2 regions of the Streptomyces sp. NPDC001135 genome follow, and region 2 is predicted to be linked to the other one. Evidence: riboswitches for the same ligand, from Rfam matches in the RefSeq annotation. Region 2 holds a riboswitch; the other holds the start of a gene.

Region 1 (15,130 bases), on a different contig from region 2:
CACCCTGTGGCTGCACGGCGACCTCACCGCCGACGGAGCCGAGGGGCACCCGGTGGGCACCGACCTGCTCGTCCCGCTGGCGCCGACCCCGCCCGGCATACCGGCGCACCGGCCGTTCCCGGTGACCGAGTTGCTTCCGGTGCTGACCCATCGTGCGACTCCCCTTCCCCTGCTCGGGCCGCCCGTGCTCGACTCGCCCGCCGCCTGACGCACGCCGCGCGTACCCCGCTGCCCGCAAGGCAAGCGGGGTACGCCCATGTCAGCGGGCCTGGCCTGCATGGACTAGCCCTATCCGGCCACTGCGAACCACCCGAAGTGACAGTGCACTTCGACTGAACCGTCCGGGCGGGTGACGCGTCATGAACCAGTGAGAAGCGGTGCTGCGAAATCCCTGCGGAATGCCGCCCGGAGGGCAACACTGGGTTCCGACCGACTTATCACCACGGGGGGACGGCCATGACCACGACAGAGCGAAAGATCCCGCCCATGTGCCAGCACCAGCCGCCGTGTCCACCAGCCGAGTCCGCCGACCGGGAGTCCGCCCGTCTCGTGGCGCACCACCCGGAGCAGGGATGGAGTCTGCTGTGCAACGGCGTCCTGCTCTTCGAGGACACCGGTGAGCTGCTGCCCGACGGCAGGGTCATCGCTCCGCACCGTCCGCTCGGTGCGGAGCAGGTGATGACCGCTGCCTGAGCGGAGCGAGAGCGAGAGCGACCCGAGGGGCCGGCCGCACACATCCCGTGCGCACCGGCCCCGACCTGTGTCCCGGGGCGGCTACAGGCGGTAACCGGACGCTGTCGCAGCGCCCCCTGGCGCCCGGTACGCCGGTTCGGGGTCCAGCTGCTCGTCCCACGGCAGGCCCGCGCCCGCCGCAGCCGCTCAGTGCGCTCACCCCGAGCCCGGCGGCCACGGAAGCCGCCAGGAAGCCGCGGCGGGACAGTGCAGGGTCGCCCCTCGTGCGCTCCTTCGAAGCTTTCGGAGTGGCCGGGGAGAAGGCCCCGGGCCGAGAGAAGCCGGGCCGCCGCCGCCCGCATGCCGCTGGATCGTTCAACGCATTGACCTCGGTGCTCAGCAGGTCGCGGAGGCGTGGTCCAGCCACTCTCGCCACTCGAGTGCCGCCCGGCCTCAGGCGGGGGTGTCGGAACCGCCGCGGATCCGGGGCCGCGGTCGCGTCGATGTCGACGGCCGGCGTGAACGGCCCCGCGGTCCGCGGGAGTTCCGCGGCGCGTCGGCGCAGCAGGCCGATCCGGCGGTCGCGGCCACCGTCCCCGCGACCACCTCCGGTCGCGGGGAACAGTGCCGGCACCGGGCCGGTGAAGTCGCCGCCTGCCGGCGGACCTTCGACGGGCGCTTGGGCGGCCGGCGCCGGAACGCCGAGCAGCACGGGCACGGCCTCGGTCCCGTGGAACAGCAGGGCGTCGTCGAGAGTTTCGATCGCGGTGCCGAGTCCCGGTGGCGGACGGGGCGGGCGGCCGCAGGTAGCCGTGCGCGGGTACGGCGGCCCGTCGGCAGCCGCCAGAAGAACACCGTCGGCCCGGCTGGTCGAATCGCCGCTTCGGGAGTGGGATGGAAGGAAGCAACCGCCTTGCAGGGCGGGCACGTCCGCGCGAGAGCCCTCGGCGTCGCCCGCGAGGAACGGTGGAGTGATGTCCGGATACGACGCCTCGGCGACCGCTCGGGTGGTGGTCGGTGTGAGCGGATCCCTGGGCAGCGTCACGGCCCTGCGGCGGGCCACCGCGCTGGCCCGCCGGCTGGGAGCCGAACTGTGGCCGGTGCTGGCCTGGGAACCGCCGGGCGGTGATCCCGCGGCGCGCCGCTCCCCCGCCGCCGGTCTGCTGGTCGAGGACTGGCAGCGGCTGGCCGGGCAGCGGCTGGCCTCCGTGCTCGAGGAGATCTTCGGCGGGAACACCCCCGGTGTACCGATGCACGCCGTCATCGTCCGTGGCGCCCCCGGCCCGGCCCTGGTGGCGACCGCGAACCGGGAGGACGACGTCCTGGTCGTGGGCGCCGGTCGACGCGGTCTGCAGCGCGCCTTCTCGGGCCGGGTCTCCCGGCACTGCCTGGCACACGCGGTCTGCCCGGTGCTGGCGGTGCCCCCGTCCCCGCTGGAGGCGCAGTTGCTCTCCGTCCACCGGCGCAACACCTGGCATCTGCGCATGGACATCCGGGGTCTGTGACGGCCGCGCCGGGAACGCTCCGGACGACGGGCGCCTGCATCGCGTCAAAATGGGCCCGACGGCCGTCAGGACACCGTCAAGGTAGGCTGCGGCCCTGCTCCGCGGGGGCCGGCCCTGTCTACCGTCGCAGACATGAGGCATCGCGACGACACCCACTCCCGGCGCACGGGTCCGTACCCGGCCGGCACCGTCGGCGTCGTGGCCGACCGTGACTGGGAAGCGGACACGCGCGCGTCCGTCCGCTGCGCCGGTGTCCTGCTCGGCCTGCTGCTGTTCGTCGACTGGGCGGCCGGCTCCCTCACCTGGTGGCGCGGCGCCCTGTGGGTCGCCGTCGCGCTGCTGCTCTTCCTCGTCCTGTACCCGGTACGGGTCTCGGCCGGTACCGGCTGGCTGGCCACCCGTCGTCTGCTGCGCACCCGCCGGGTCCGCACGGATCTGCTGATCGCGGTGCGCCCGCTGGACGGCGTGTCCCAGCGGCTGGTGCTGCGCGACGCCCTCGGCAACCGGGTCGAGGTCGACCCCGAGGTGCTGATCCGCAATCCCGGTCTGTGGTACCTCCTCGACGAGGGTGCCCGGGTGTCCGAGGCGGCGGGCACCCTGCTGTGCGGGACGACCGCGCTGCACCGCCTCGCCCGCCGTATCGAGCGCGAAACGGCCCTGGGTGTGTTCCGGGCCTCCGGTCTGGAGTGAGGTGGTGAGCGGGCCCAGGACATGACACTCGGTGGCCGCCCCGGCCCCGCGCCGCGGGCCGTTGCCCCGGACGGCCGTGCTCCCGGCAACCGGCTGCGGCCTCGCCTTCTTGATGCGGCTCCGCTGCTCTCACGCCATTCTTAACGCAAGATTGACGCCTCCCGAGCCCGGATCCATGGGCCCAGGCGTCACTCTCTGCTTACGCTGGTGCCGCCGTCCGCGTGATGGCCGGAAAAGAGCTGAGCCGCACACAGGAGCACGCCGATGGCCACGACCGAGCACCCCCCTCCCAGTCGCTTGCGCAACTGGATGCTGGAGGGGCTGTCCGACATGGGCAAGCACGGCGGCCACACCGGCCCCCACGCCGAACCCGAGCCCCCGCACAAGGGCCAGCGCTGGTGGCGCGTGATGTGCCTGACCGGTGTCGACTACTTCTCGACCCTCGGCTACCAGCCGGGTATCGCGGCCCTCGCGGCCGGTCTGCTGTCGCCGATCGCGACCATCGTGCTGGTCGTCGTCACCCTGGCCGGCGCCCTGCCGGTCTACCGCCGGGTGGCCGAGGAGAGCCCGCACGGCGAGGGCTCCATCGCGATGCTGGAGCGGCTGCTGTCGTTCTGGCAGGGCAAGCTGTTCGTGCTCACCCTGCTGGGCTTCGCGGCCACCGACTTCCTCATCACCATCACCCTGTCGGCCGCCGACGCCTCCACCCACCTGGTGGAGAACCCCCATCTGACCAGCACCCTGCACGGCCACCAGATGGTGATCACGCTGTTCCTGGTGGCGCTGCTCGGCGCGGTGTTCCTCAAGGGCTTCCTGGAGGCGATCGGTGTCGCGGTCGCCCTGGTCGGCATCTACCTCGCCCTCAACCTGGTCGTCGTGACCGTCGGCCTGTGGCACGTCGTCACCGCCGGGCACGTGGTCACCGACTGGACGACCGCCCTGACGGCGGAGCACGGCAACGTGTTCGTCATGGTGGGCGTGGCGCTGATCGTGTTCCCGAAACTCGCCCTCGGCCTGTCCGGCTTCGAGACCGGTGTCGCCGTCATGCCGCACGTCCAGGGCGACGCCGGGGACACCGAGGACAAGCCGACCGGCCGGATCCGGGACACCAAGAAGCTGCTCACGACCGCGGCGCTCATCATGAGCTGCTTCCTGATCGCCACCAGCTTCATCACCACGCTGCTGATCCCGGAGCAGGACTTCAAGACGGGCGGCCCGGCCAACGGCCGTGCCCTCGCCTACCTCGCGCACCAGTACCTCGGCGGCGCCTTCGGAACGGTCTACGACATCTCGACCATCGCCATCCTGTGGTTCGCCGGCGCCTCCGCGATGGCGGGCCTGCTGAACCTGATGCCGCGCTACCTGCCCCGCTACGGCATGGCCCCGCACTGGGCGCGCGCGGTACGCCCCATGGTGATCGTCTTCACCCTCGTCGCGTTCCTGGTGACCTGGATCTTCGACGCCAACGTCGACAAGCAGGGCGGCGCCTACGCCACCGGTGTGCTGGTGCTGATCAGCTCGGCCGCGATCGCGGTGACCATCGCGGCGCACAAGGCCGGACAGCGCAACTGGACCGTCGGGTTCGGCGTGATCTCGGCCGTGTTCCTCTACACGACCGTCGTGAACGTCATCGAGCGCCCGGACGGTGTGAAGATCGGTGCCTGCTTCATCGCCGGCATCATCCTGGTCTCGCTGCTGTCCCGGCTCGCCCGCGCCTTCGAGCTGCGGGTGACCAGCGTGACGCTCGACCCACTGGCGGAACGATTCGTCCGGGACATGGCCAGCCGCAAGATGCGGTTCATCGCCAACGAGCCCGGCCACCGGGACAAGGCCGAGTACCGGGACAAGATCGAGCAGATCCGCGCCGACAACGACATGCCCGAGCAGGAGGACTTCGTCTTCGTCGAGGTCACCGTCACCGACCCCTCCGAGTTCGAGGCGAGCCTGACCGTGCGCGGCGAGGTGCTGCACGGCCGCTACCGCGTCCTCACCCTGGAGTCCGCGTCCATCCCCAACGCCCTGGCCGCGCTCCTCCTCCACGTCCGGGACAGCACGAACTGCACCCCGCACATCTACTTCGAGTGGACCGAGGGCAATCCGTTCGCCAACTTCCTGCGCTTCTTCCTCTTCGGCCAGGGTGAGGTCGCCCCGGTCACCCGCGAGGTCCTGCGCGAGGCGGAACCGGACCGGGTACGCCGACCGCGCGTGCACACCGGGTGAGACGGGACGCGTCCCGACCGGGGCCGGCGGAGCACGCCGTCCGGGCGGCCCCCCTTTCCGGACCACCGTCCGGACGCCGCCTGCCCGCCGGCCCACCGGCTCCCCCACGTCCGCGGTTCCCCGCTGATGGCTCTATCGTGACCGGCATGCAGTCCTACACGATCGGCCAGGCGGCACGGCTGCTCGGCGTGAGCCCGGACACCGCACGCCGCTGGGCCGACGCGGGCCGGGTGGCGACCCATCGCGACGAGGCCGGGCGACGGCTCATCGACGGCAGGGACCTGGCCGCGTTCTCGGTGGAGCTGGCCAAGGCGGGCGGCGGCGAGGAGGACGCCTCCTACACCTCCGTGCGCAACGCCTTCCCCGGCATCGTCACGGCGATCAAGCTCGGTGACGTCGCCGCCCAGGTCGAGATCCAGGCCGGCCCGCACCGGCTGGTGTCGCTCCTGACCCGCGAGGCCGTCGAGGAACTGGGCCTGGAGGTCGGCATGGAGGCCACCGCCCGCGTGAAGTCCACCAACGTCCACATCGACCGCGTCTGACACCGCCCGCCCGACCGGCCCGTCACCGCGTTCACAAGGCCGCGGCTGACGCGTGACCGGGCGTCGCCGGCGCCGGAGCGTCACAGCGGTAACCGCCGTCCACCCGGATCACCGTGATCCCGCTGATGTGCCGGGCCCCGCACCGGTCCTGCGGCAGCACCAGCTGGGGCCCGGCCGTGTCCAGCGGGGTGTCGTCGATGCGCACGCCCAGCAGGACGGGCGCGTCCGCGAAGTCCGGGTCGATCTCGGCCCAGGAGAGCATCGCGCGGTGCCCGTCGGTACCGCTGACGGCGATGAGAAAGCGCAGCCGGTCCTTGCGCCGTGCCGGGTCGAACCCGGGCCCCGCGTCGGTGAGGACGTCGTACAGGCGCGGGCCGGCGAACCGGTGGTGCTGGATACCGCTGGTCGCGCACTCGAAGCTGACATCCACCCGGTGCTGCGGCCAGCGCAGCAGGTCCGGCACCCGCAGCCGGGCGGGCCGGGCCAGATCGCCGGTCAGGGCGAGTTCCGCGAGCGTCACCTGCGACCACCTCCCGCAGCACCGTACCCGCCGCCACGCACCGTGCAAACGCATATGCAAGCTACAAGTCACAGGTTCGCAGCTCATGCGATGAGACAGGAGACTTACGACTGGCAGATGCGGCAGTATCATCGCCGCACGGCCGGTCCCGCCGACCGTGACAGGGCGCGACAGTCGTTCCGCAGAACCAGAGGAGTAGATCCGTGATGACCCGTTCCGTGCGCCGGACCCGGCGAATGCTGCAGCTGGCCGGTGCGGGAGCCGCCCTGATGGCACTCAGCGCCTGCTCCTCCTCCAGCGATTCCTCCACGGCGCCGGAGAAGACCGGCTCCGGCTCACCGAAGCTGTCGGGCACGGTCACCGTGTTCGCCGCCGCCTCCCTGAAGGAGAGCTTCACGACCCTGGGCAAGGAGTTCGAGCAGGCCCACCCGGGCGCCAAGGTCAGCTTCAACTTCGGTGGCAGCGACACGCTCGCCGCGAGCATCACCGGCGGCGCCCCGGCGGACGTCTTCGCCGCCGCCAGCCCCAGGACCATGGCGATCGTGACGGACAAGAAGGACGCGGTCGGCACCCCGGCCACCTTCGTGCGCAACCAGCTGGAGATCGCCACCCTGCCGGGCAACCCGGACAAGGTGTCCTCCCTGAAGGACCTGACCAAGCCCGGCCTGAAGGTCGTCCTGTGCGACAAGACCGTGCCGTGCGGCGCCGCCGCGCAGAAGGCCCTGGACGCCGCGAAGCTGAAGCTCACCCCGGCCTCCTACGAGCAGGACGTCAAGAGCGCCCTGAACAAGGTGGAGCTGAAGGAGGCCGACGCCGCGGTCGTCTACAAGACCGATGTGAAGGCCGCGGGTGGCAAGGTGGAGGGCGTGGAGTTCCCCGAGTCCGCCAAGGCCATCAACAACTATCCGATCGTGCGGCTGAAGAACGGGCAGAGCGCCGAGGCCGCCAAGGCGTTCATCGCCCTGGTGCAGTCCGCCGAGGGCCAGAAGGTGCTGAGCGAAGCCGGGTTCCTCAAGCCGTGACCTCGCTCCACGAGCCCGGCGTCGCGGCCGGCCCCCGCACGGGCCGGCCGCGGCGCCGCCGCGTCGGCACGGGGGGCCGGCGCGGAGTGCCGTTGCCGCTGCTGCTGCCGGGCGTGCTGGCGCTGGCGTTCCTGCTGCTGCCGCTGCTCGCGCTGCTGGTCCGCGCGCCCTGGCGCAGCCTGCCGGCCCAGCTGTCCAGCACGGAGGTGTGGCAGGCGCTCCAGCTGTCCCTGGTCAGCGCCACGGCGGCAACGGCCGTGAGCCTCGTGCTGGGCGTGCCACTGGCCTGGCTGCTGGCCCGTACGGAGTTTCCCGGCCGGGGCCTCGTACGGGCCCTGGTGACCCTGCCCCTGGTCCTGCCGCCGGTGGTCGGCGGCGTCGCCCTGCTGCTGGCCCTCGGCCGCAACGGCGTCATCGGCAAGTGGCTGGACGCCTGGTTCGGCATCACCCTGCCGTTCACCACCGCCGGGGTCGTCCTCGCGGAGGCGTTCGTCGCGATGCCGTTCCTGGTCATCAGCGTCGAGGGCACACTGCGCGCGGCCGACCCGCGCTTCGAGGAGGCGGCGGCCACGCTCGGCGCGTCCCGGTTCACCGCGTTCCGCCGGGTCACCCTGCCGCTCATCGCGCCCGGCATCGCCGCGGGCGCGGTCCTTGCCTGGGCGCGGGCGCTCGGCGAGTTCGGCGCGACGATCACCTTCGCCGGCAACTTCCCCGGCCGTACGCAGACCATGCCCCTCGCGGTCTACCTGGCCCTGCAGAACGACCCCGACGCCGCCATCTCCCTCAGCCTGGTCCTGCTGATGGTGTCGATCGCGGTGCTGGCGGGCCTCAGAGACCGTTGGATGACAGCATCATGACCAACGTCCGATCCGCAGCCGCCGCCGGCGCCGAACCCCCGCAGGGGCCACCCGCATCCGACGACGAGAGCCGCACGGGTGGTCCGGACGGGAACCCGAAGCCGGCCGAACGCCGGCCCCCCACCACACACCCGCACCCCACCGCACATCCCCACCCGCACCCGCCCACCGGCCTGGACGCCCACCTGGTCGTCGACCGGGCCGCGTTCCGCCTGGACGTCACCCTCACCGCCGCCCCCGGAGACGTCGTCGCCCTCCTGGGGCCCAACGGCGCCGGCAAGACCACCGCCCTGCGTGCCCTCGCCGGCCTCACCCCCCTCACCGACGGCCATCTCCGCCTCGACGGCGCGGCCCTGGACCGCACTGCCCCGGAGTCCCGCCCGGTCGGCATGGTCTTCCAGGACTACCTGCTCTTCCCCCACCTGTCCGCCCTCGACAACGTCGCCTTCGGCCCGCGCTGTCACGGCATCGCCAAGGCCGAAGCCCGCGCGAAGGCCGCGGCCTGGCTGGACCGCATGGGCCTCGGCGACCACGCGGGCGCCAAGCCCCGCCGCCTGTCCGGGGGCCAGGCCCAGCGCGTGGCCCTCGCCCGCGCCCTGGCCGTCGACCCGCGGCTGCTGCTCCTGGACGAACCGCTCGCCGCCCTCGACGCCCGCACCCGCCTCGAGGTCCGCGCCCAACTCCGCCGCCACCTGGCCGACTTCGAGGCGGTCGCCGTCCTCGTCACACACGACCCGCTGGACGCCATGGTGCTCGCGGACCGGCTGGTCGTCATAGAGCACGGCCGGGTCGTCCAGGAGGGCACCCCGGCGGACATCGCACGCCATCCGCGCACCGACTACATCGCCCAGCTCGTCGGCCTCAACCTCTACCGGGGACAGGCCGACCGGCACACGGTACGGCTCGACGCGGGACCTTCGATCACCACCACAGAAGACCTGTCCGGCCCGGTCTTCGTGGCCTTCCCGCCCAGCGCCGTCACCCTGTTCCGGGACCGGCCCTCCGGGACCAGTGCCCGAAACCTCTGGCACTGCGAGGTGGCCGGCCTGGAGACGCACGGCGACCAGATCCGCGCCGACCTCGGCGGCGAACTCCCCCTCGCCGCCGACCTCACCACGGTCGCCGCCGCCGATCTCGATCTGCACCCCGGCGCATCCGTCTGGGCGACGGTGAAAGCGGCGCAGACACACGCGTACCCGGCCTGATCGGGCGGGCGCTCTACCGTGAGTGCCCATGACCCTGAGCATCCGCAACCAGCTCCCCGGCACGGTCACCGCGATCCAGCCGGGCGAGGCCATGGCCACCGTCAAGATCCGCCTCGACGGCGGCCAGGCCCTCACCGCGGCCATCACCAAGGAGTCCGCCGAGGACCTCGCCCTCGCCCCCGGCTCGCCCGTGCGCGCCCTGGTGAAGTCGACCGAGGTCTCCCTCGCCACGCACCGCGTCGAGGGTCTGTCGATCCGCAACCAGCTCCCCGGCGCCGTCGTCGGCCTCACCACCGGCGCCGCGATGGCCTCCGTGAAGATCTCCGTCCCCGGCGGCGAACTGACCGCGGCCATCACCAAGGACGCCGCCACCGATCTGGGCCTGTTCGTGGGCTCCGACGTGGTCGCTCTCATCAAGGCGACCGAGGTGTCCCTGGCGACGGCCTGACACGGCGAGGGCCCCGCCCGGAAAACCGGACGGGGCCCAGAGAGCCATCGCTCGCTCAGTCCTCGTACGCGTCCAGCGGCGGGCACGAGCAGACCAGGTTGCGGTCGCCGAAGGCCTGGTCGATACGGCGCACCGGCGGCCAGTACTTGTCGGCGGCCGAGACACCGGCCGGGAAGACGGCCTCCTCACGGCTGTAGGCGTGCTTCCACTCGTCGCCGAGCGCGGCGGCCGTGTGCGGGGCGCCCCGCAGCGGGTTGTCCTCCGCCGGCCACTCGCCGGAGCCGACCTTCTCGATCTCCGCGCGGATGGCGATCATCGCGTCGCAGAACCGGTCCAGCTCGATGAGGTCCTCCGACTCGGTCGGCTCGATCATCAGCGTGCCGGCCACCGGGAAGGACATGGTCGGCGCGTGGAAGCCGTAGTCGATCAGGCGCTTGGCCACGTCGTCCACGCTCACGCCGGTCGCCTTGGTCAGCGGGCGCAGGTCGATGATGCACTCGTGCGCGACCAGGTTGCCGGGGCCGGTGTAGAGCACCGGGTAGTGCGGCTCCAGGCGCTTGGCGATGTAGTTCGCCGAGAGCACGGCCACCTGCGTGGCGCGCTTGAGGCCCTCGCCGCCCATGAGGCGGACGTACGCCCAGGAGATGGGCAGGATGCCCGCGCTGCCCCACGGGGCCGCCGAGATCGGGCCCACACCGGTCTCCGGGCCCGCGGCCGGCTGCAGCGGGTGGTTCGGCAGGTACGGCGCCAGGTGTCCGCGGACCGCGACCGGGCCGACACCGGGGCCGCCGCCGCCGTGCGGGATGCAGAAGGTCTTGTGCAGGTTCAGGTGCGAGACGTCACCGCCGAAGTGGCCCGGCTTGGCGAGGCCGACCAGGGCGTTGAGGTTCGCGCCGTCGACGTACACCTGGCCGCCGGCCTCGTGGACCCGGGCGCAGATGTCGGCGACGTGCTCCTCGAACACGCCGTGCGTGGACGGGTAGGTGATCATCAGCACCGCCAGCTCCTCGCGGTACTGCTCGATCTTGGCGCGGAGGTCCTCGACGTCGATCTCGCCGTCCTCGGCGGTCTTGACGACGACGACCTTCATGCCGGCCATCACGGCGCTGGCGGCGTTGGTGCCGTGCGCCGAGGACGGGATGAGGCAGACCGTGCGCTGCTCGTCGCCGTTGGCCCGGTGGTAGCCGCGTACGGCCAGCAGACCGGCCAGCTCGCCCTGGGAACCGGCGTTCGGCTGCAGCGAGACCTTGTCGTAGCCGGTGACCTCGGCGAGACGTTCCTCCAGCTCACGGATGAGGGTGAGGTAGCCCTCGGCCTGCTCGGCCGGCACGAAGGGGTGCAGCTGGCCGAACTCGGGCCAGGTGACCGGTTCCATCTCCGTGGTCGCGTTGAGCTTCATGGTGCAGGAGCCCAGCGGGATCATGCCGCGGTCGAGCGCGTAGTCGCGGTCGGCCAGCTTGCGCAGGTAGCGCAGCATCGCGGTCTCGGAGCGGTGCTGGTGGAAGACCGGGTGGGTCAGGTAGGCGTCGGTGCGCAGCAGCGCCTCGGGGAGGGTCTCCTCGGCGGTCGCGTCCAGGCCCTCGATGTCGCCCTCGACACCGAAGGCGGAGAACACGGCGGCCAGCTGGGCCCGCTTGGTCGTCTCGTCGCAGGCGAGGGAGACGTGGTCGGCGTCGACGAGCCGCAGGTTGACGCCGCCCGCCCGGGCGGCGGCGACGACCTCGGCGGCCTTGCCGGGCACGCGCGCGGTGAGGGTGTCGAAGAAGGCGCCGTGCACGATCTCGACACCGCCGGCCTTCAGGCCCGCGGCGAGGATCGTGGCGTACCGGTGCGTGCGCCGGGCGATGGTCTTCAGACCCTCCGGCCCGTGGTAGACGGCGTACATGCCGGCCATCACGGCGAGCAGCACCTGCGCGGTGCAGATGTTGCTGGTGGCCTTCTCCCGGCGGATGTGCTGCTCACGGGTCTGCAGCGCGAGCCGGTAGGCCTTGTTGCCGTCGGCGTCGACGGACACGCCCACGAGGCGGCCGGGCAGGCTGCGCGCGAACTTCTCGTGCACGGCCATGTAGCCCGCGTGCGGCCCGCCGAAGCCCATCGGCACACCGAAGCGCTGGGTCGTACCGACGGCAATGTCCGCGCCCAGCTCGCCCGGCGAGGTCAGCAGGGTCAGCGCGAGCAGGTCGGCGGCCACGGTGACCAGGGCGCCCAGCTCGTGCGCCTGGTCGATGACCGGCTTGATGTCCCGTACGGCACCGGAGGCGCCCGGGTACTGGATCAGCACGCCGTTGATCTCGCGCTCGGCGACCTCGGCGGGAATGCCCTCGCTGAGGTCGGCGACGACGACCTCCACACCGGTCGGCTCCGCGCGCGTCTCGATGACGGCGATGGTCTGCGGCAGCGCGTCCGCGTCGACCAGGAACAGGCCCTTCTTGTTCTTGCCCATGCGCCGCGACAGCGCCATCGCCTCGGCGGCGGCCGTGCCCTCGTCGAGCAGGGAGGCACCGGAGGTGGGCAGACCGGTGAGGTCGGCGACCACGGTCTGGAAGTTCAGCAGGGCCTCGAGCCGGCCCTGCGAGATCTCCGGCTGGTACGGGGTGTACGCGGTGTACCAGGCCGGGTTCTCCATGACGTTGCGCAGGATGACCGGCGGGGTGAAGGTGCCGTAGTAGCCCAGGCCGATCATGGAGTCGAGGACCTGGTTGCGGTCGGCGAGCGAGCGCAGCTCGGCGAGGACCTCGGCCTCCGTGCGGGCGCCGGGCAGGTCGAGGGCGTCGGCGTTCTTGATCACATCCGGGACCGCGGCGGCGGTCAGCTCGTCCAGCGAGCCGTAGCCGACGTGCGCGAGCATCTTGGCCCACGCCTCCTGGTCGGGCCCGATGTGGCGCTGCTCGAAGGGGATGCCCGCTTCGAGCTCCGAGAGCGGAATGCGGTGGGCGGTCATTGCGGAGGCCTCCTGGTCTGACGCGACCTTTGAGGGGCACCACGGCGCGGGTGCCCCGACGGCCTCCCCCTCTGTCATCTCAACCTGAGAGCTTCACCGGGTGCCCGAGAGCCCCGGCTTTCACCGTCGGTGAGAGCGGAAGCCGTCGACACCCGCTCTGCTTTCCAGAGTGACCTCGTCCGTGCGGTTCGTGAGCCTGAGAGATTCCGGGGAGGATTTGCTCCTTCGGCGCCTCCGAGGTGGTCGGAGGACTCTCCCGCACGGGGTCAGCAGCCGCTGTCAGCCTACCAGCGAGGTCAACGCCCGAGCCTTCGAGTGGCCGCCTCCCTGAATGTGCTCTTTTGTAGTGCTTACGGATGAGTTGCGACCAAGAGGAGGGAGAGGGACCGTGCAGACCGAGATCGATCCGCGCAACCTGATCGGCCGCAAGGCGTTCGACCGCAATGGGACCAAGATCGGCACCATCGACGAGGTCTACCTCGACGACGCGACCGGCGTGCCCGAGTGGGCGGCCATACGCACCGGCCTGTTCTCCCGTGACGCCTTCGTCCCCCTGGAGCCCAGCGAACTGATCGAAGGCTCCCTCCACGTCCCCTTCGACCGTGCCCTGATCAAGGACGCCCCCGACTTCGGCGTGGGCCGCCATCTCTCCCCCGAACAGGAACTCCAGCTCTACCACCACTACGGCCTGGACGTGGCACCGCCTCCGTCCGTCCCGGACCACGACTTCGGCAAGCTGGCGGGTTCGGAGGAGACCTGATCGTCCTCCGTGGCCCGGGGCTCCTCACTCCTCTCCGGGATGCGGGGCGGAGCCCCGTGTCGGCCAGTGCTCGACTGACCGGGACAGGCGGGTGGGCGGGCAACATCCGGAACCAAGGGCAACGGATCAGCGGACTCCAGCGCAGGATCCTCGACAAAGAACGTTCGCACCCTCCCCGGAGGGGACTGCGGCGTCTCGAACCGCACGGTCACCCGCCCCAGCCCACTCCCCTGCACCCATCCGGGCCCGTACTCGGCATGCCGCACGTCCTGCCCGGCGCGCCAGTGCCGTTCGACCGGCTGCGGCTGCTCCTCGACGGCCTCAGCCACGACCTCCTCCGGTGTCTCCGCCGCCCGCGAGGGCAACGCCTGCGCGAACAGGTCCTCCTGCGTGTAGTCGGCGAGCCCGGAAACACCCACGCCGAGCAGCCGTACCCCGCCCGTGGTGTCCACGGAGTCCAGCAACCGCGCGGCCGACTCCCGCACCACCGCGGGATCGTCCGTCGGCCCCCTGAGCGTCTCCGACCTGGTCAGTGTCGAGAAGTCGTACCGCCGCACCTTCAGCACGATGGTCCGCCCCGACAGGCCTGCCCCACGCAGCCGCCCCACACACCGGTCGGCGAGCCGCTGCACCTCGAGCCCGATCCGCAGCCGGTCGTGGATGTCCACGTCGTACGTGTCCTCGACCGACACCGACTTCGCCTCGCGCTCGGCCACCACGGGCCGCTCGTCATGGGCCAGAGCCATGGCGTACAGCGCCTGCCCGTGGGCCTTGCCGAGCAGCCGGACCAGCTCGTCCTCGCCCGCCTCCGCCAGTTCCTCGACCGTGGTGATCCCGGCTCTGCGCAGATGGTCGCCGGTGGCCGGCCCGACCCCGGGCAGGGTCCGCACCGGCATGGGCCCCAGCAGGGCCCGCTCGGACCCCGGCTCGATGAGCACCAGACCGTCCGGCTTGGCCTGCTCGGAGGCGATCTTGGCGAGCATCTTGGAGGCGGCGAGCCCGACCGATCCGGTGAGCCCGGTGACCGCCCGGATGTCCGCGCGGAGCCTGATCCCCGTCAGCCTCGCCGACTCCTCGTCCCAGGCCGTCCCCCCGGCCTCCAGGTCCACGAACGCCTCGTCGAGACTGAGCGGCTCCACCAGCGGTGACAGCTCCCGCAGCAGCGCCATCACCTGCTCGCTGACCGCCCGGTACAGGGTGAAGCGCGGCACCAGATAGGCGGCGTTGGGTGCCAGCCGGCGGGCCTGGGCCATGGGCATCGCCGAGTGGACCCCGAAGACCCGCGCCTCGTACGACGCGGTGGCCACCACCCCGCGTGGTCCGAGGCCGCCCACGACGACCGCCTTCCCGCGCAGGCTCGGTTTGGATGCCTGCTCGACCGAGGCGTAGAAGGCATCCATGTCGAGATGCAGGATCGTGGGCGCGTTTCTCACACCTCCGATGCTGCACCACGGCACTGACAATGCCCGGCCCCCAAGGGACCGGTGTCACACCGCCCGGTTGCGGCGCCGTGCCAGTTCGTCCGCGGGGTTGTGCCCGACGAGGGTCTCGCCCGTGTCGATGCGCTCGCCGTGCAGCTGGGAGAGCGCGCTTTCCACGTCGCGCCACACCACGCCGACGGCGATCCCGAAGATGCCCTGGCCGCCCTGGAGCAGGGCGTGGACCTCATCCGGCGAGGTGCACTCGTAGACCGTGGCGCCATCGCTCATCAGGGTCATCCGCTCCAGGTCACGGAAACCGCGTTCCCT
Region 2 (15,130 bases):
TCGACGTACTCGCGTTCACGCAGCGAGAGTGTCTGGCCGCGCACCACGCGGCCGATGTACGGCCAGCCGAAGAAGCCGATGACCAGGATCATCACGAACACACGCACGCCCGTGCCGGTGAGTCCCAGCATCTGGTTGGGCATGACGGAGACCAGCGCGATGATGAACAGCAGCTGCGGGAAGGCGAGGAGGCCGTCCATGACCCGGCTGATGACCGAGTCCACCCAGCCGCCGAAGAAGCCCGCCAGGATTCCGAGGATGGTCCCGAGGATGACGGCGACCACGGCGGACAGGAAGCCGACGAGCAGCGAGATCCGGGCGCCGTAGAGGATGCGGGCGAAGATGTCGCGGCCGTTGACCGGTTCGACACCGAGCAGGTGGTCGCCGCTCATGCCGCCCATCGAGCCCTTGGGGGTGCTGAACAGCGGGTCGATCAGGCCCTGGTGGTAGGCGTCCGGGTCCTGGCCGACGAGGTTCGTGATCACGGGTGCGAGCAGGGCGATCACGATGAGGAGAAGCACGACTACGCCGCCCGTGAGGGCCAGCTTGTCCCGCTTGAGGCGTTCCCAGGCGATCCGGCCCAGGGAGCGGCCCTGAACGGCCTTCGCGTCGGTGGCCGCGACCGCCGCTTCCTCTGCCGCACCCGGGGCCGCTTCCGCGGTCGGCTCGTGCAATGGTGCCGTCATCAGGCTGGGACCCCTCTCAACCGGCGGTAGCCGGCCCGCACTTGCCGCTGGTAGCGGCATCAAACAGTCCGTCGTACACAGGGGCGAACCCCTTGAAGGGGGAGTCTTCAACGCTTGCGCGATCAGCCGCCAGCCTTGACAGGGAATGGATGCGCAACCGTGATGCAAGCAGGCGTTTCCTGTTATGCGGACAGAGAGTTACGGCGACCGGACGGGGCCGGGCAGAGCAGCCGGATGGGCAAAACGGGACTTATGGGCAATGAGCCCAGGTCAGTAGCTGCCGTGCACCGGTGGATAGCCGTATCCGGCGGCGGGTGCCTGCCGCTGCGGGGAGGCCTGGAGCTGGGGCTGTGGCACGGCGTGGGCCTCGCGGTCGTAGAACGGGCGGGCGTTGGCCCGCATCCACATCACGACCGGGTCGTACTCGTCGGTCATCGCGACCGTCGACACCGGCAGGCCCTCCGGGACCGCCCCGACGGACTGCTGCATCATCGCGCGCACCGAGTCGACCGCGGCCGGCGAGGTGTCGTACACGTCCAGGCCGATGGCGAGGTACGGCGCGCCGAGCGCCGGCTGCACCCAGGCGCGGCGCAGGGAGCGCAGGGCCGGGGTGCGGTGGGCGTTCTGCGTGAGCAGGGCGTAGAACTGCGGGATCTCGATGCCGGGTTCGGTCAGCCCGAGAGGTCCGGCGGGCTGGCGGTCCAGGCCCGTGGCGATGCGGCGCAGATCCAGCCAGGGGATGCCGACCCCGCCGCCCGGGGCGTGCGGGTTGAGCCAGAGGCCGTACTGGTCCGGATAGAGGGTGCGGGCCACGTCGAGTCCGTCGACGACCTCGTACGACCGGTTCCAGCCGCTGACCGAGAGCTCCTGGGCGGAGGTGACACAGGGGGCGTACTGGAAGCCGTCGACCTCCATGTTTCCGTACTGGGCGTCCGGGGAGCCGGCCTGGCCGTGCCACAGGAGCATCCAGATCTGACCGGAGGAGGGGGTGGCGAGGGCACGGAGCAGGGCCTCGTAGGCGTCGTAGCGTCCGGGCGTGACCTGGCGCAGCATGTGCTCGACGCTGCCGCTGTGGCTCGCGCTCACCTGTCGTGCCCTTCTCTTCTTTGTGCCCCGCGTGTGGAGACAGCTTAAGCGCCCACGGGGGTGCCGCCTTGGGTACGTGCGCGGGTGCGGGTGCGTGGGGGGCTTGTCGCGCAGTCCCCCGCGCCCCTGAGGTCCGCTGCTCCCTGCCCGCTGATCAGTGACCGTACTGATAGAAGGGGCGGACGTTCGACTTGAGCCAGCCGGCCACCGGGTCGTCGGTCACGTCCAGGAGGACCAGGTTGACCGGCCACTTGACCGGGACTTTGCCGAGGGCTCGGCCCAGGGCCTGCAGGGGGAGGGCGCGCAGGTCGCCCTCCCACTGGGAGAGTTCGACGCCGACGAACATCACCGGGTCGTCCGTCTCTATGGCGGCCAGGCAGCGGCGGGCGGTGAGGACCACGCCGGTCTCGGCGAACTCGGCGGACGCGGTGGAGAGGAAGTCGACCGGGTCGTCCTGCCAGTCGGGTTCGAAGAGGCGGACCCGGCCGCCGGTGCCGGGGCCGTCGAGCGGGGTGCGGCCGGTCCGGCACAGCTCGGCCACCGCCTCGGGCGGGAGCGGGATGCCGACCAGGGCGTCGGGGTTCACGGCGATGCCGACCTGCGCGGGCAGACCACGGGCGAACTCCACGGCGGGGGCGATGGTGTACGACATGTGGGAGCCCGCCGCCTGGCGCAGCTGTTCCTCGGAGCTGAACACCGGGACGTACACCTGACCGCCGATGTCCAGCGTGGGCAGGTCCAGCGGGCCGCTGTCGGGGCCGCCGCCGCCCGGCAGCGGGATCCACAGGAGACTGCGGCCCAGGACCTCGATGATCCGGCCGGCCGCGGCGGGTATGCCGAGGGAGGCCGAGAGCACCTCCTCCAGCTCGTTGCCGGGCCAGCCGCCGTGCGGCTGGGGGTGCGCCTGTGCCGGGAAGTCCGCGGGAATGTCCGCCGGGAAGTCCATCTGCCTACCGCCTGCTGGAAACCACTGCTGTGACCAAGAAGGCTAGCGGGTGGCGGTGACAGTCCCTCACCCTGTGCACGTCGTCCCCCTCCTTTGGTGCATGCGAGGTCATCCGGTGAACGCGATCCGCCGCAGGGTGTCCGCCGCCGCGCGGTCCAGCAGCACCGCGGAACCGCAGCCCGCGGGCGGCTCGCCCCGCTCGACCGCGTCGAGCAGCCGGGCGGTCGTACGGCGGTGGCGGCGGAAGGCGTACCGGGAGACGCCCCGGCCGCGGGACCGCTGGCCCTCGCGGGCGGTACCGGGCGCGACGTCGAGCAGGAGCAGATGGAGGGTGCCGCCGCGGCGGCGCGCCTCGCGGGCGAGCCAGGCGCGCACCCAGGGCTGGGTGCCGCAGTCGTGGACGACCAGGCCCTCCCCGGTGCGCAGGGCGCGGCGCAGGCCGGCGTAGTGGGCGAGGCGGACCAGCGGGCGGTAGAGGGTGTACGGGAGCGCGCGGGGCAGTCGGGCAGCGAAGCGGTCGCGCATGTCCTGGGAGTCGATGCGGCGGCCGGCGACCGCGCGCCGTATCAGGGTGGACTTGCCGCTGCCGGGCAGGCCGGTGACCACCACCAGGTCCCCGGGGCCGAAGAACAGCGTGTGCGGGCCGCGGCCGGCGCGGTCGCGCAGGTCACGGACGACGGGGGCCGGGGCGGGACGCTGCCTCGGCACCGTGGTGCGGGTGGTGGCGGTGGCACACACCGCGGTCCTGTTCACCGTGGATCTTCCTCCCCTGTCGGCCCGGTAATGTCCGTTCCCGCTGCACGTAAAGAGAAGGTAATGAACGACGGTGGTGGAGAGGTCCGTGTCCTGCCACAGGTCGGTTACAAAAGCCGGCTCGCCGTGCAATGATGTGGCCGCCAACTGCATACCGGCCGCTTGAATCCGCGCGGGAGAGTCCCTGGCAGCACTGCCGCCGGGGCGCCGAAGGAGCAAGTCCCTCCCTTGAATCTCTCAGGCCCCGTTACCGCGCGGGCGAGGCACATCTGAAAAGCGGGCCGCTGCGACAGTGGCTCCACCCAAGGTGCAAGCCGTGATCGTCCCTGTGGCGGTCCTGGCGAACCTCTCAGGTTCCGATGACAGATGGGGAGGAACGTTCCTCGCCCGTCCTGCTTTCCTGGGAGACGACCGTCCGATGAGCAGTACCGAACCCCTTGAGCTGCGTCATACCGCGCTGGACGCGCTGCATCGCTCGCTCGGCGCGACCATGACCGACTTCGCCGGCTGGGACATGCCCCTGCGTTACGGCTCCGAGCGCGACGAGCACATCGCCGTACGCACGAAGGCGGGCCTCTTCGACCTCTCCCACATGGGCGAGATCACCGTCACCGGCGCCGAGGCCGCCGCCCTCCTCAACTACGCCCTGGTCGGCAACATCGCCTCCGTCGGCGTCGGCCGCGCCCGCTACACCATGATCTGCCGGGCCGACGGCGGCATCCTGGACGACCTGATCGTCTACCGGCTCGCCGAGACCGCGTACATGGTCGTCGCCAACGCCTCCAACGCCCAGGTGGTGCTGGACGCGCTGACCGAGCGCGCCGCCGGCTTCGACGCCGAGGTCCGTGACGACCGGGACGCGTACGCGCTGATCGCCGTCCAGGGCCCGGAGTCCCCCGGCATCCTGAAGTCCCTCACCGACGCCGACCTCGACGGCCTGAAGTACTACGCCGGCCTGCCCGGCACCGTCGCCGGCGTCCCGGCGCTGATCGCCCGCACCGGCTACACCGGCGAGGACGGCTTCGAGCTGTTCGTGAAGCCGGAGCACGCCGTGCAGCTGTGGCAGGCGCTGACCGAGGCCGGCGAGGGCGTCGGTCTGGTCCCCTGCGGCCTGTCCTGCCGGGACACGCTGCGCCTGGAGGCGGGCATGCCGCTGTACGGGCACGAGCTGACCACCGCGCTCACCCCCTTCGACGCCGGGCTCGGCCGGGTGGTGAAGTTCGAGAAGGAGGGCGACTTCGTGGGGCGCGCCGCGCTCGCCGAGGCCGCCGCCAGGGCCCAGGAGAACCCGCCGCGGGTCCTCGTCGGGCTGATCGCCGAGGGCCGGCGCGTGCCGCGCGCCGGGTACGCCGTCGTCGCGGACGGTCAGGTGATCGGCGAGATCACCTCCGGCGCCCCCTCCCCCACCCTGGGCAAGCCGGTCGCCATGGCCTACGTCGACGCGGCACACGCGGCCCCGGGCACCCCGGGCGTCGGCGTGGACATCCGGGGCAGCCACGAACCGTACGAGGTCGTGGCGCTGCCGTTCTACAAGCGCCAGAAGTAGACACTGGGCGCGGTCACCGTGTGACCCCGCGCACGTTTCCGCTGCTCACCAGCGGTTTCACTAGTCCCCCCTTCATCAGCACTCCCGCGCGTACAGGAGAATTCAGGCCATGAGCAACCCCCAGCAGCTGCGCTACAGCAAGGAGCACGAGTGGCTGTCGGCCGCCGAGGACGGCGTCTCGACGGTCGGCATCACCGAGTTCGCGGCCAACGCGCTCGGCGATGTGGTCTACGCCCAGCTCCCCGAGGTCGGCTCCACGGTGACCGCGGGCGAGACCTGCGGCGAGCTGGAGTCGACCAAGTCGGTCTCCGACCTGTACTCGCCGGTCACCGGTGAGATCACCGAGATCAACGAGGACGTCGTCAACGACCCGTCGCTGGTGAACTCGGCCCCCTTCGAGGGCGGCTGGCTGTTCAAGGTGCGCGTCACGGAGGAGCCGGCCGACCTGCTCTCCGCCGACGAGTACACCGCCCAGAACGCCGGCTGAGGAGTCGTAGCCGTATGACCGTCCTGAACACGTCCCTGCACGAGCTGGACCCGGAGATCGCCGCCGCGGTCGACGCCGAGCTCGTCCGCCAGCAGTCCACGCTGGAGATGATCGCCTCCGAGAACTTCGCGCCGCTCGCGGTGATGGAGGCGCAGGGCTCGGTGCTGACCAACAAGTACGCCGAGGGCTACCCGGGCCGCCGCTACTACGGCGGCTGCGAGCACGTCGACGTCGCCGAGCAGATCGCCATCGACCGGATCAAGGAGCTGTTCGGCGCCGAGTACGCCAACGTCCAGCCCCACTCCGGCGCCTCCGCCAACCAGGCGGCCCTGTTCGCGCTGGCCCAGCCCGGGGACACCATCCTCGGTCTGGACCTGGCGCACGGCGGCCACCTGACCCACGGCATGCGCCTGAACTTCTCCGGCAAGCAGTTCAACGTGGTCGCCTACCACGTGGACACCGAGACCGGCCTGGTCGACATGGCCGAGGTCGAGCGCCTCGCCAAGGAGCACCGCCCGAAGGTGATCATCGCGGGCTGGTCCGCCTATCCGCGTGAGCTCGACTTCGCCGAGTTCCGGCGGATCGCCGACGAGGTCGAGGCCTACCTGTGGGTCGACATGGCGCACTTCGCGGGCCTGGTCGCGGCCGGTCTGCACGCCAACCCGGTGCCGTACGCCGACGTGGTCACCTCCACCACGCACAAGACGCTGGGCGGTCCGCGCGGCGGCATCATCCTCGCCCGCGGCAAGGACTTCGCGAAGAAGCTGAACTCGTCCGTCTTCCCGGGCTTCCAGGGCGGTCCCCTGGAGCACGTGATCGCGGCGAAGGCGGTCTCCTTCAAGGTCGCCGCCTCGGAGGAGTTCAAGGAGCGCCAGCGTCGTACCGTGGAGGGGGCCCGGATCCTCGCCGAGCGCCTGACGGCGGCGGACGCCCGTGAGGCCGGGGTGAACGTCCTGTCCGGCGGCACGGACGTGCACCTGATCCTGGTCGACCTGCGCGCGTCCGAGCTGGACGGGCAGCAGGCCGAGGACCGCCTCCACGAGGTCGGTATCACGGTCAACCGCAACGCGGTCCCGGACGACCCGCGCCCCCCGATGGTGACGTCCGGCCTGCGGATCGGTACGCCGGCCCTGGCGACCCGCGGCTTCACGGCCGAGGACTTCGCCGAGGTCGCGGACGTGATCGCGCAGGCGCTGAAGCCGTCCTACGACGCGGAGGCCCTCAAGGCGCGCGTGAAGGCGCTCGCCGACAAGCACCCGCTGTACCCGGGCCTGAACAAGTAGGTCCGGACAAGTAAGTCCCCGGTGGGGCACTCGGAGGAGAGTGCCCGAGGGTGCCCCACCACCCCTGTACCGCTTTCTTGAGGAGTGACCGTGGCCATCTCGGTCTTCGACCTGTTCTCGATCGGCATCGGCCCGTCCAGCTCCCACACGGTCGGCCCGATGCGTGCGGCGCGCATGTTCGCCCGCCGCCTGCGCAATGAAGGCCTGCTGGACTCGGTGGGCTCCGTCCGGTGCGAGCTCTACGGCTCCCTCGGCGCCACCGGCCACGGTCACGGCACCCCGAAGGCGGTCCTGCTCGGCCTGGAGGGCGCTTCGCCCCGCACGGTGGACGTGGAGACGGCGGACGAGCGGGTGGAGGGGATCAGGACGGCGGGCCGTCTCTCGCTCCTCGGCGAGCACGAGATCCCCTTCTCCTTCGACGACGACCTGGTCCTGCACCGCCGCAAGGCCCTGCCGTACCACGCCAACGGCATGACGATATGGGCGTACGACGCCTCGGGCGCGGAGCTGCTCTCCAAGACGTACTACTCGGTCGGCGGCGGCTTCGTCGTGGACGAGGACGCGGTCGGCGCGGACCGGATCAAGCTGGACGACACGGTCCTGAAGTACCCCTTCCGCACCGGCGACGAACTGCTGCGCCTGACGAACGAGACCGGCCTGTCGATCTCCTCCCTGATGCTGGAGAACGAGCGCGCCTGGCGCACCGAGGAGGAGATCCGGGCGGGCCTGCTGGAGATCTGGCGGGTGATGCGCGAGTGCGTCCAGCGCGGCATGTCCCGTGAGGGCATCCTGCCCGGCGGCCTGAAGGTCCGCCGCCGCGCGGCCGTCTCGGCCCGCCAACTGCGCGCGGAGGGCGACGCGTTGGCGCACGCGATGGAGTGGATCACGCTCTACGCGATGGCCGTGAACGAGGAGAACGCGGCGGGCGGGCGCGTGGTGACGGCCCCCACGAACGGCGCGGCCGGCATCATTCCGGCGGTCCTGCACTACTACATCAACTTCGTGCCGGGCGCCGACGAGGACGGTGTCGTCCGCTTCCTCCTGGCCGCCGGCGCGATCGGCATGCTCTTCAAGGAGAACGCCTCCATCTCCGGCGCCGAGGTCGGCTGTCAGGGCGAGGTCGGCTCCGCCTGCTCCATGGCCGCCGGCGCCCTCGCCGAGGTCCTCGGCGGCTCCCCGGAGCAGGTCGAGAACGCGGCCGAGATCGGCATGGAACACAACCTCGGCCTGACCTGCGACCCGGTCGGCGGCCTGGTCCAGATCCCGTGCATCGAGCGCAACGGCATGGCCGCGGTGAAGGCGGTCACCGCCGCGAAGATGGCCATGCGCGGCGACGGCTCCCACAAGGTGTCCCTGGACAAGGTCATCAAGACCATGAAGGACACCGGCGCGGACATGTCCGTGAAGTACAAGGAGACGGCCCGGGGCGGGCTCGCGGTGAACATCATCGAGTGCTGAGGACGCGAGCCCTGACCGGCGCGAATTGACGGGGCAGGCGTTCGGCGGGTCCGAAAAATTGCCATTTTTCAGCAAAAGCACCACGCCGTGGTGACTGTTTATTACCCGGATAATGGCGCTGCTCTTGGGGGCGCCCCTGCCCGCCGTTAGGATCACGGTATGGGACCCTTGGAACCAAAAGTAGCCGACCTCATCATCGCGGCGATCTGCTTTACAGCGGTCTTCCTCGCTTTTGTGAAGGTCTTCGTACCGAGGATCACGAAGGCGCTCGCAGACCGGCAGGACGCGATCGAAGGAACCATCGAACGGTCGCAGGCCGTCTACGCGGAGGCGCGACGTATCCACGCCGAATACCAGGCCGAGCTCGCGGACGCGCGCCACGAGGCAGCCCGCGTCCGGCAGGCCGCGGTCGAGGAAGGAAGCCTCGTCCTCGAGGCCGTTCGCGCAGAGGGACAGCGGCAGCGCGATGAGCTCGTCGCGTCGGCCAGGGCTCAGCTGGAAGCCGATCGCATTGTTGCCGAGGCAGCTCTCCGGGAGGACGTTTTCACGTTCGCGTCCGATCTAGCTGAGCGTATTGTCGGCGAGCCGCTCGCGGATCGGAATCGGGCACGGCAAATTGCCGACGAGTTCTTCGCCGAGCTCGACGCCGATACTTCGGCCAAGGCGTGATCAAGCCTCTGAAAAGGTCCGGACCCCGCGGTCCGGGCCTTTTCGCGTGCCGGGCCGGCATCCAGTCCGCGGACCGGGTCTGCGAGGGTCTGCGGCGGAGCACCCGAAGCGACCGGGCACCAGGGGGCGGTGCGTCCGTCAGGTCCGGGCCAGCAGCAGGTCCTCCCCGGTCGACGGGCGCAGGCCGTCGGCGCGGCCGGCGAAGTAGCGCTCGGCGTGCGAGGCGCCCGAGACGTGCCGTGCGTCCGCGAAGCCGGCCTCCCGGGCGAGGTCCAGCATCTCGCGCGGGGTGTAGAAGCTGAGGAACGGGGTGCCGGACGCCCGGGCGCCCGCCTCGCTCGCCCTGAGGCCGGCCCGGTCGCGCTCGTCCACGAGCTCTTCCGGCAGCAGGAAGGTCATGGCGAGGGTCGTACCCGGTGCCAGCCCCGCGATCTGGCGCAGGGTGGCGGTGGTGGCCTCCTCGGTGAGGTACATGGTCACGCCGGTGGAGGCGATGACCGCCGGGCGGCCGGGGTCGAAGCCCGCCGCGACGAGGTGCTCCAGCCAGGAGCCGCCGCTCGCCTCGAAGTCCACCGGCACCAGGTGCAGCCGGCCCGGGACGCCGAGGCCCAGTTCGGCCAGGCGGCGGCGTTTCCATGCCTGCGGGCCCGGCTGGTCGATCTCGAAGACGCGCAGGCGGGAGGCGGTCCCCGGGGCGCGCTGGGCGAAGGTGTCCAGACCGGCGCCCAGGATGACGTACTGGTCGACCCCGCGATCGGCCTGCTCGGCGACCAGGTCCTCGATGAAGCGGGCGCGGGCCACCATGGCCGCGCGGAAACCCCTGGTGGCACCGGGGTCCATGTCCGGGCGGCTGCGCCAGTCGGGGCCGGGGCCGGCGAGGCGCAGGCCGATCTCGTCCTCGAACACGTGTGGCGGCGGGTCGGTCCGGACGTGCATCGCCCGCCACAGGGCGCACCGCACCGCGGTGTTGTCCGGCGCCTCGGTCCGGTCGCCGGTCACGGCTGGTCCTTCTGGGGGGCCTGGAGGCTCCACAGCCGGCCGTCGGGGTCGCGGACCGTCATCACCCGCGTGCCGAAGTGGGTGTCCTCGAACGGTGTGACCACCTCGACGGCGGGGCCGGCGCGGAACGCGTCCGCGTCCGGCACCTTCAGCACGATCTGTGTCTGCGGCTCCCGGTCCTCGGGGACCTCGGCGATGAAGACGCGGGGGCCGTCGCCGTTGCGGAGCTGGCCGGAGTTGTGGTCGGTCTCGAACTCCAGGTCGTAGCCCAGGGCTTGGAAGAACCCGGCCGCCCTGCCCCAGTTGTGGGTCTCCAGGAATACGGCTTCGATGCCTTCGGTCGCCATGTCAGGTCTCCTTCTCGGTCGAGGGCTGTTCCTGTCGAGGGGCGTCGTCGAGGTAGGCCCGCAGCGCGTCTGCGACCAGTGCCGACAAGGACATGCCCGATTCGATGGCGCGGTACTTGACCTGCTTGATCAGCCCGATCGGCAGGTACACGTTGAACTGCTTGACTTCCTCATCACCCACGGCCCCGAGGCTAGCATGCTAGCAATCTAGCCGCCAGGTGTGCCGCGTCGCCGCGCGCCGGAGGGTGACTGCTGTTCCTCCAGGGGCTACCGCGCAGTAACCGCTCACTCGTACCCTGCCGTCAACTCGACGGACGTGAAGGGGAGTTGGCAATGGGCGCAGTGAGACGGGTCGCGGCACTCGCGGGGGCGGCCGCGCTGCTGGCGACGGGGCCGGGCAACGCCCACGCGGCGGCGCCGAAGTTCTCCGGGACGACGGCCATCGGTACGCACAACGCCTACGACAAGGCCAAGTACACCTACTTCGCCGAGGCGTTGGACTCCGGCGCCTCGCTCCTGGAGCTGGACGTGTACGTGGACAGCCTCACTCACCGCTGGCGGGTCAGCCACAGCAACCCGCTGGGCAACGACAACAACTGCGAGGCCGCGAAGACCCCGGGCGAGCTGTACAGCAAGAGCCGCAACCAGGACCTCGGCAGCTGCCTGGACAACATGGCCGCCTGGAACCAGCTCCACCCCGACCACCCGCCGGTCGTCATCAAGGTCGAGATGAAGGTCGGCTTCAACAACAACGCGGGCATGGGACCGGACGAGTTCGACACGCTCGTCTCCCAGAAGCTCGGCAGCAGCGTCTACAAGCCGGCCGATCTGCTCGGCGGGACGTACCCCTCCCTCGACGCGGCCGCCAAGGCGGACGCCTGGCCCTCCCGCGACTCCCTCAGGGGCAAGTTCCTCTTCGAACTGATCCCGGGCACGGTGGAGCAGTCCAACCCGTTCGACCACTACTGGACGGACCAGGAGTACGGCGACCATCTGCGCGACCTGTACGCGGCCGGGAACATCTCACAGGCCGAGGCATTCCCCGCGGTGCTGGGCGCGGCGGCCGGCGACCCCCGGGCAAGCCGCTGGGCCTCCGACACCTCCATCCGGCCCTGGTTCGTGTTCTTCGACGGTGACGCGGCCACGTACGTCAACAGCGGCTACGACACGTCGTTCTACTCCACGAACCACTACATCTCGATCATGACCGACGCCGCCGGGGTCTCGCCGGCCATCTCCTCCACCAACCCGACGGACGCCGAAGTCGCCGCCCGGCTGGCCCTGCTGGCCAAGAACCACGCGAGCCTCATCACCTCCGACTGGTCGGCGAAACCGGCCGCGGTCCTCGGTTCGGTGACCAACCGGAGCTGACGTTCGGGCCCGTGGGGCGGATCGGGTGTGCCCTCGCGGGGCATCACTCATCCAGCACCTCCTTTCCCCCACCGGCACTGCAAGGAGTCCCCACATGCTCCGCGGCATCGACGTCAGCGCGTATCAGTCGTCCTCGTACGACACGAGCGGCCTCTCCTTCGCCTTCATCAAGGCGACGGAGGGCCGTTCGTACGTCAACCCCCGCGCCACCGCCCAGGCGAAGACCGCCCGCGACGCCGGACTGGTCGTGGGCTTCTACCACTTCCTGTGGCCGGGCACCCTCACCGCCCAGGCGGAGCACTTCGTGACCGCCGCCCCGTCGAAGGCGGGCGACATCCTCGCCGTCGACTGGGAGACCACCGGCGAGGGCACCCATGCGAGCAACACGGAGAAGGACGCCTTCCTCAAGAAGGTGAAGGCCCTGCGGCCCACCCACCGGGTCGTCCTCTACTGCAACCGCGACTTCTGGCTGAACCTCGACCACACGTCGTATGCCGGCGACGGCCTCTGGATCGCCGACTACGTCACCGCCGGCCATCCCCGCATCAAGGCGAAGTGGCGCTTCCACCAGTACAGCAGCACCCCCCACGACAAGGACGTGGCGAACTTCCCCAGCAAGGACGCGCTGAAGGAGTGGGCCGCGCCGTAAGGCCGGGACGGTCAGCGCCGTAAGGGCGGGACGGTCAGCCCCGGAAGGCCGGCGGGCGTTCCGGGGAGGCCTGGGCGAGGGCCTTTCGGACCCCCTCCACGCCGGCCCGGAGACCGTACACGGGGGTGTCGGGCTGCTGGCGCCAGGAGTCGTCGATGCCGCCCGCGTCGACCGTGTCGAAGCCGAGTTCGTCGATGAGGGCCCGGACGGTTCGCTTGGCCTGCTCGTCGTCGCCGGCGACCGGGAGGGCGATGCGCTCGGGGTCGCCGGCGGGGCGGGGGCGGTCCAGGATGTCCTGGGCGTAGGTGCCGTTGAATGCCTTGATCACCGGGTGGCCGAGGTGGCGTTCGGTCCAGCGGCTCTCGGTCAGGCCCTCGTCCTCGATGGCCGCGATACGGCCGTCGCGCTGCTGCGGGTAGTAGTTGCCGGTGTCGATCACGGCCACGCCCTCGGCGGCACCGTCCAGCAGGCCGGAGGGGAGGTCCGGGACCGCCTTGAGGGGCACGGTGACGACCACGACCTGGGCGCCCTTGGCCGCGTCCGCGGCCCGGACCGCGGTCGCGCCGGTCTCCTCGGCCAGTTCCCTGAGCGTCTCGGGTCCGCGGGAGTTGGCCACGGAGACCTCGTGACCGAGGGCGGTGAGCCGCCGGGTGAGGTTGCCGCCGATGTTCCCCGCGCCGATGATGCCGATCTTCATGACACACCCTCCGAGGTGTTCGATGCATGTGCATGCGTCTGTCGTGGGGCGACAACCCCGGGGGGTGGCGGGCTATTCCGCCGGCCGTGGTGACCGGGCCAGGGCTCAGGGCCGTACGACGATCCTTCCGGCGGATGACGACGGCGGGCCGCCTGCTGCGTCGGCTACACCTCGGAGTTCGCCTTCGCCAAGGCCTTCAAGCGGGAGGACGGGCGTGACAGAGGGGGCCCGCCCCACCGGGGAGGGCCCCCTCTGCGCACGTCACTTGTTGAGGTAGGCCCAGAACTCGTCGAAGGACAGGACCTTGTCGCCGTTGAGGTCCCGCTGCCTGATGATGGCCTCCGCGACCGTCTCCGTGACGTTCCAGTCACCCTCCTGGGCCAGGGCGGACTTGAACTCCGCGGCGGTGATGAATCCGTCACCGTCCGCGTCGATCCGCTGGAACTGCTTGCGTGCTTCCTCGATGTCCGCCACCGATCCGCCCCTTTTGGTCGTGTTTCTCATGCCGTGCTGGCGTACTGACGCTGGTCAGATTAACGGCCCGGCCAGACCTCCAGTGCCGCGGCCACCCCGCGACCCCCTCCGTCAGTGCCAGGGCCGGTAGTGCGGATTGCTCTCGCAGTCGCTCATGATCTCGACCTTGGCCTTCTTGTCGACCGGGCAGACACCGATGACGTACTGCCGGGCGATCCCGCCGGGGAAGGCGACCTCGACCTGACACGTACGGGGAGGGCTGGTTGACCAGGACGTACTGCTCGATGTCGTACTGGCCGCCCACGACGTCCCTGGGGTGGAAACCCTGCTCGAAGACGGTCGCGGAGCCGCGGCTGTCACTGCGGTAGAGCGTGCCGCAGGTGCCGCGCCAGACGGGCGTCGGGGTGATCCGCTCGAGGTCCACGTTCCGGTCGGCGGCGGCACGGCGCCGCTAACGGGTGAAGATCATGCCCGGCACGATGTCGGCCATCCGGCCGCGACACCTGGATCATCACCCGAAAGGCGGCGTGTCCGACTGACCCCGGTTCAGCGGAAGATGCCGGTGTGCCCCAGCGAGTAGCGGCCCGGCTGCGGGTAGACCGCGAGGCCGTGCGGGCCGCTGCCGACCCTGATCCGGGCCAGTTCCCTGCCGGTGCGGGTGTCGATGGCGTACACCTCGGAGTTGTAGCGGCCGGACAGCCACAGGATCTTGCCGTCGGCGGAGACGCCGCCCATGTCGGGGCTGCCGCCGCCGGGCAGGTGCCACTTCTCGGTGAGCCGGTTCCGGGTGAAGTCGAAGACGGAGATGGTGCCCTCGCCGCGGTTGGAGACGTACATCTCGCGGGAGTCGCGGCTGACGTAGAGACCGTGGGCGCCCTTGCCGGTGTAGAGGAAGCGGGGCCGGGTGAACCGGTCGCCGTCGAGGATCCACAGGCCGTTGGCCATCATGTCGGCGATGTAGAACAGCTTGCCGTCCGGGGAGATCTTGACGTCCTGCGGCATCGCTCCGTGGAACGGCAGCTTCTCCTGCTCGACGACCCTCATCCGCGCGGTGTCGACCTTGAGGACCTCGCCGCTGAACTCGCAGGAGACGATGAAGTAGCGCCCGTCCGGGGAGAAGTCGGCGTGGTTGACGCCGTAGCAGCTGACCGGCACGGCCTTGACGGTCTTCATGGTGTGGGCGTCGCGGAAGACCAGCTGGCGGTCCATGGAGGCCATGACGACGGCGTACTTGCCGTCGGGGGTGAAGTAGAGGTTGTACGGGTCGTGCACGTCGACCGGCCTGCCGGCTCTGCCGGTCCTCGGGTCGATCGGGGTGAGGCTGTTGCCGAGGTCGTTGTTGACCCACAGGGTCTTCAGGTCCCAGGACGGCACGACGTGCTGGGGCTGGCGGCCTACCGGGATCGTGTCGATGACCTTGTAGGTCTTCGGGTCGATGACGGTGACGGTGTCGGACTGGGTGTTGGGGACGTACACGCGGGACGGGAAGTCCCTGACGACCGGCGAGAGCCGGCCCGGACGGTCGGCGGAGTAGAGGTCCTTGGGGTCCTCGACCGGAGGCATCCCGGGAAGCACGTTCACCCGCGGCTGGTTCACCCGGGGCTGGACCGGGCCCTTGCTGCCGATGGCCTCGTTCTCGTGGTGCGCGGAGCCGGAATCGCACGCGGACAGCAGCGTCA

Evidence for each region. Region 2 has a riboswitch for glycine ahead of gcvT (glycine cleavage system aminomethyltransferase GcvT). Riboswitches for the same ligand answer to the same signal wherever they lie in the genome.
Region 1: linked by a shared signal. The riboswitch ahead of gcvP (aminomethyl-transferring glycine dehydrogenase) and the one ahead of gcvT (glycine cleavage system aminomethyltransferase GcvT) in region 2 are both predicted to bind glycine.

What each region holds. Positions count from the first base shown of each region.
Region 1 covers NZ_JBSFKD010000033.1:8,639-23,768, reverse strand. Annotated here, with positions in the region: gene ACWC94_RS32190 (hypothetical protein) at 1-208, shown strand, start outside; gene ACWC94_RS32185 (DUF5999 family protein) at 487-693, shown strand; gene ACWC94_RS32180 (universal stress protein) at 1,647-2,177, shown strand; gene ACWC94_RS32175 (hypothetical protein) at 2,310-2,867, shown strand; gene ACWC94_RS32170 (amino acid transporter) at 3,132-5,087, shown strand; gene ACWC94_RS32165 (TOBE domain-containing protein) at 5,234-5,629, shown strand; gene ACWC94_RS32160 (molybdopterin-dependent oxidoreductase) at 5,661-6,149, opposite strand; gene modA (molybdate ABC transporter substrate-binding protein) at 6,356-7,171, shown strand; gene modB (molybdate ABC transporter permease subunit) at 7,168-8,028, shown strand; gene ACWC94_RS32145 (ABC transporter ATP-binding protein) at 8,025-9,233, shown strand; gene ACWC94_RS32140 (TOBE domain-containing protein) at 9,262-9,681, shown strand; gene gcvP (aminomethyl-transferring glycine dehydrogenase) at 9,737-12,622, opposite strand; glycine riboswitch at 12,797-12,891, opposite strand; gene ACWC94_RS32130 (PRC-barrel domain-containing protein) at 13,011-13,382, shown strand; gene ACWC94_RS32125 (DNA polymerase IV) at 13,304-14,815, opposite strand; gene ACWC94_RS32120 (MerR family transcriptional regulator) at 14,870-15,130, opposite strand, start outside.
Region 2 covers NZ_JBSFKD010000031.1:17,398-32,527, reverse strand. Annotated here, with positions in the region: gene ACWC94_RS31120 (ABC transporter permease) at 1-686, opposite strand, end outside; gene ACWC94_RS31115 (enhanced serine sensitivity protein SseB C-terminal domain-containing protein) at 957-1,739, opposite strand; gene ACWC94_RS31110 (enhanced serine sensitivity protein SseB) at 1,927-2,718, opposite strand; gene ACWC94_RS31105 (AAA family ATPase) at 2,827-3,471, opposite strand; glycine riboswitch at 3,635-3,734, shown strand; glycine riboswitch at 3,735-3,847, shown strand; gene gcvT (glycine cleavage system aminomethyltransferase GcvT) at 3,890-5,017, shown strand; gene gcvH (glycine cleavage system protein GcvH) at 5,127-5,504, shown strand; gene glyA (serine hydroxymethyltransferase) at 5,519-6,787, shown strand; gene ACWC94_RS31085 (L-serine ammonia-lyase) at 6,878-8,245, shown strand; gene ACWC94_RS31080 (F0F1 ATP synthase subunit B family protein) at 8,405-8,914, shown strand; gene ACWC94_RS31075 (class I SAM-dependent methyltransferase) at 9,053-9,913, opposite strand; gene ACWC94_RS31070 (VOC family protein) at 9,910-10,260, opposite strand; gene ACWC94_RS31065 (ribbon-helix-helix domain-containing protein) at 10,262-10,441, opposite strand; gene ACWC94_RS31060 (phosphatidylinositol-specific phospholipase C domain-containing protein) at 10,594-11,631, shown strand; gene ACWC94_RS31055 (glycoside hydrolase family 25 protein) at 11,726-12,280, shown strand; gene ACWC94_RS31050 (NADPH-dependent F420 reductase) at 12,315-12,977, opposite strand; gene ACWC94_RS31045 (EF-hand domain-containing protein) at 13,239-13,451, opposite strand; partial or broken gene ACWC94_RS31040 (scabin-related ADP-ribosyltransferase) at 13,563-13,896, opposite strand; gene ACWC94_RS31035 (YVTN family beta-propeller repeat protein) at 13,998-15,130, opposite strand, start outside.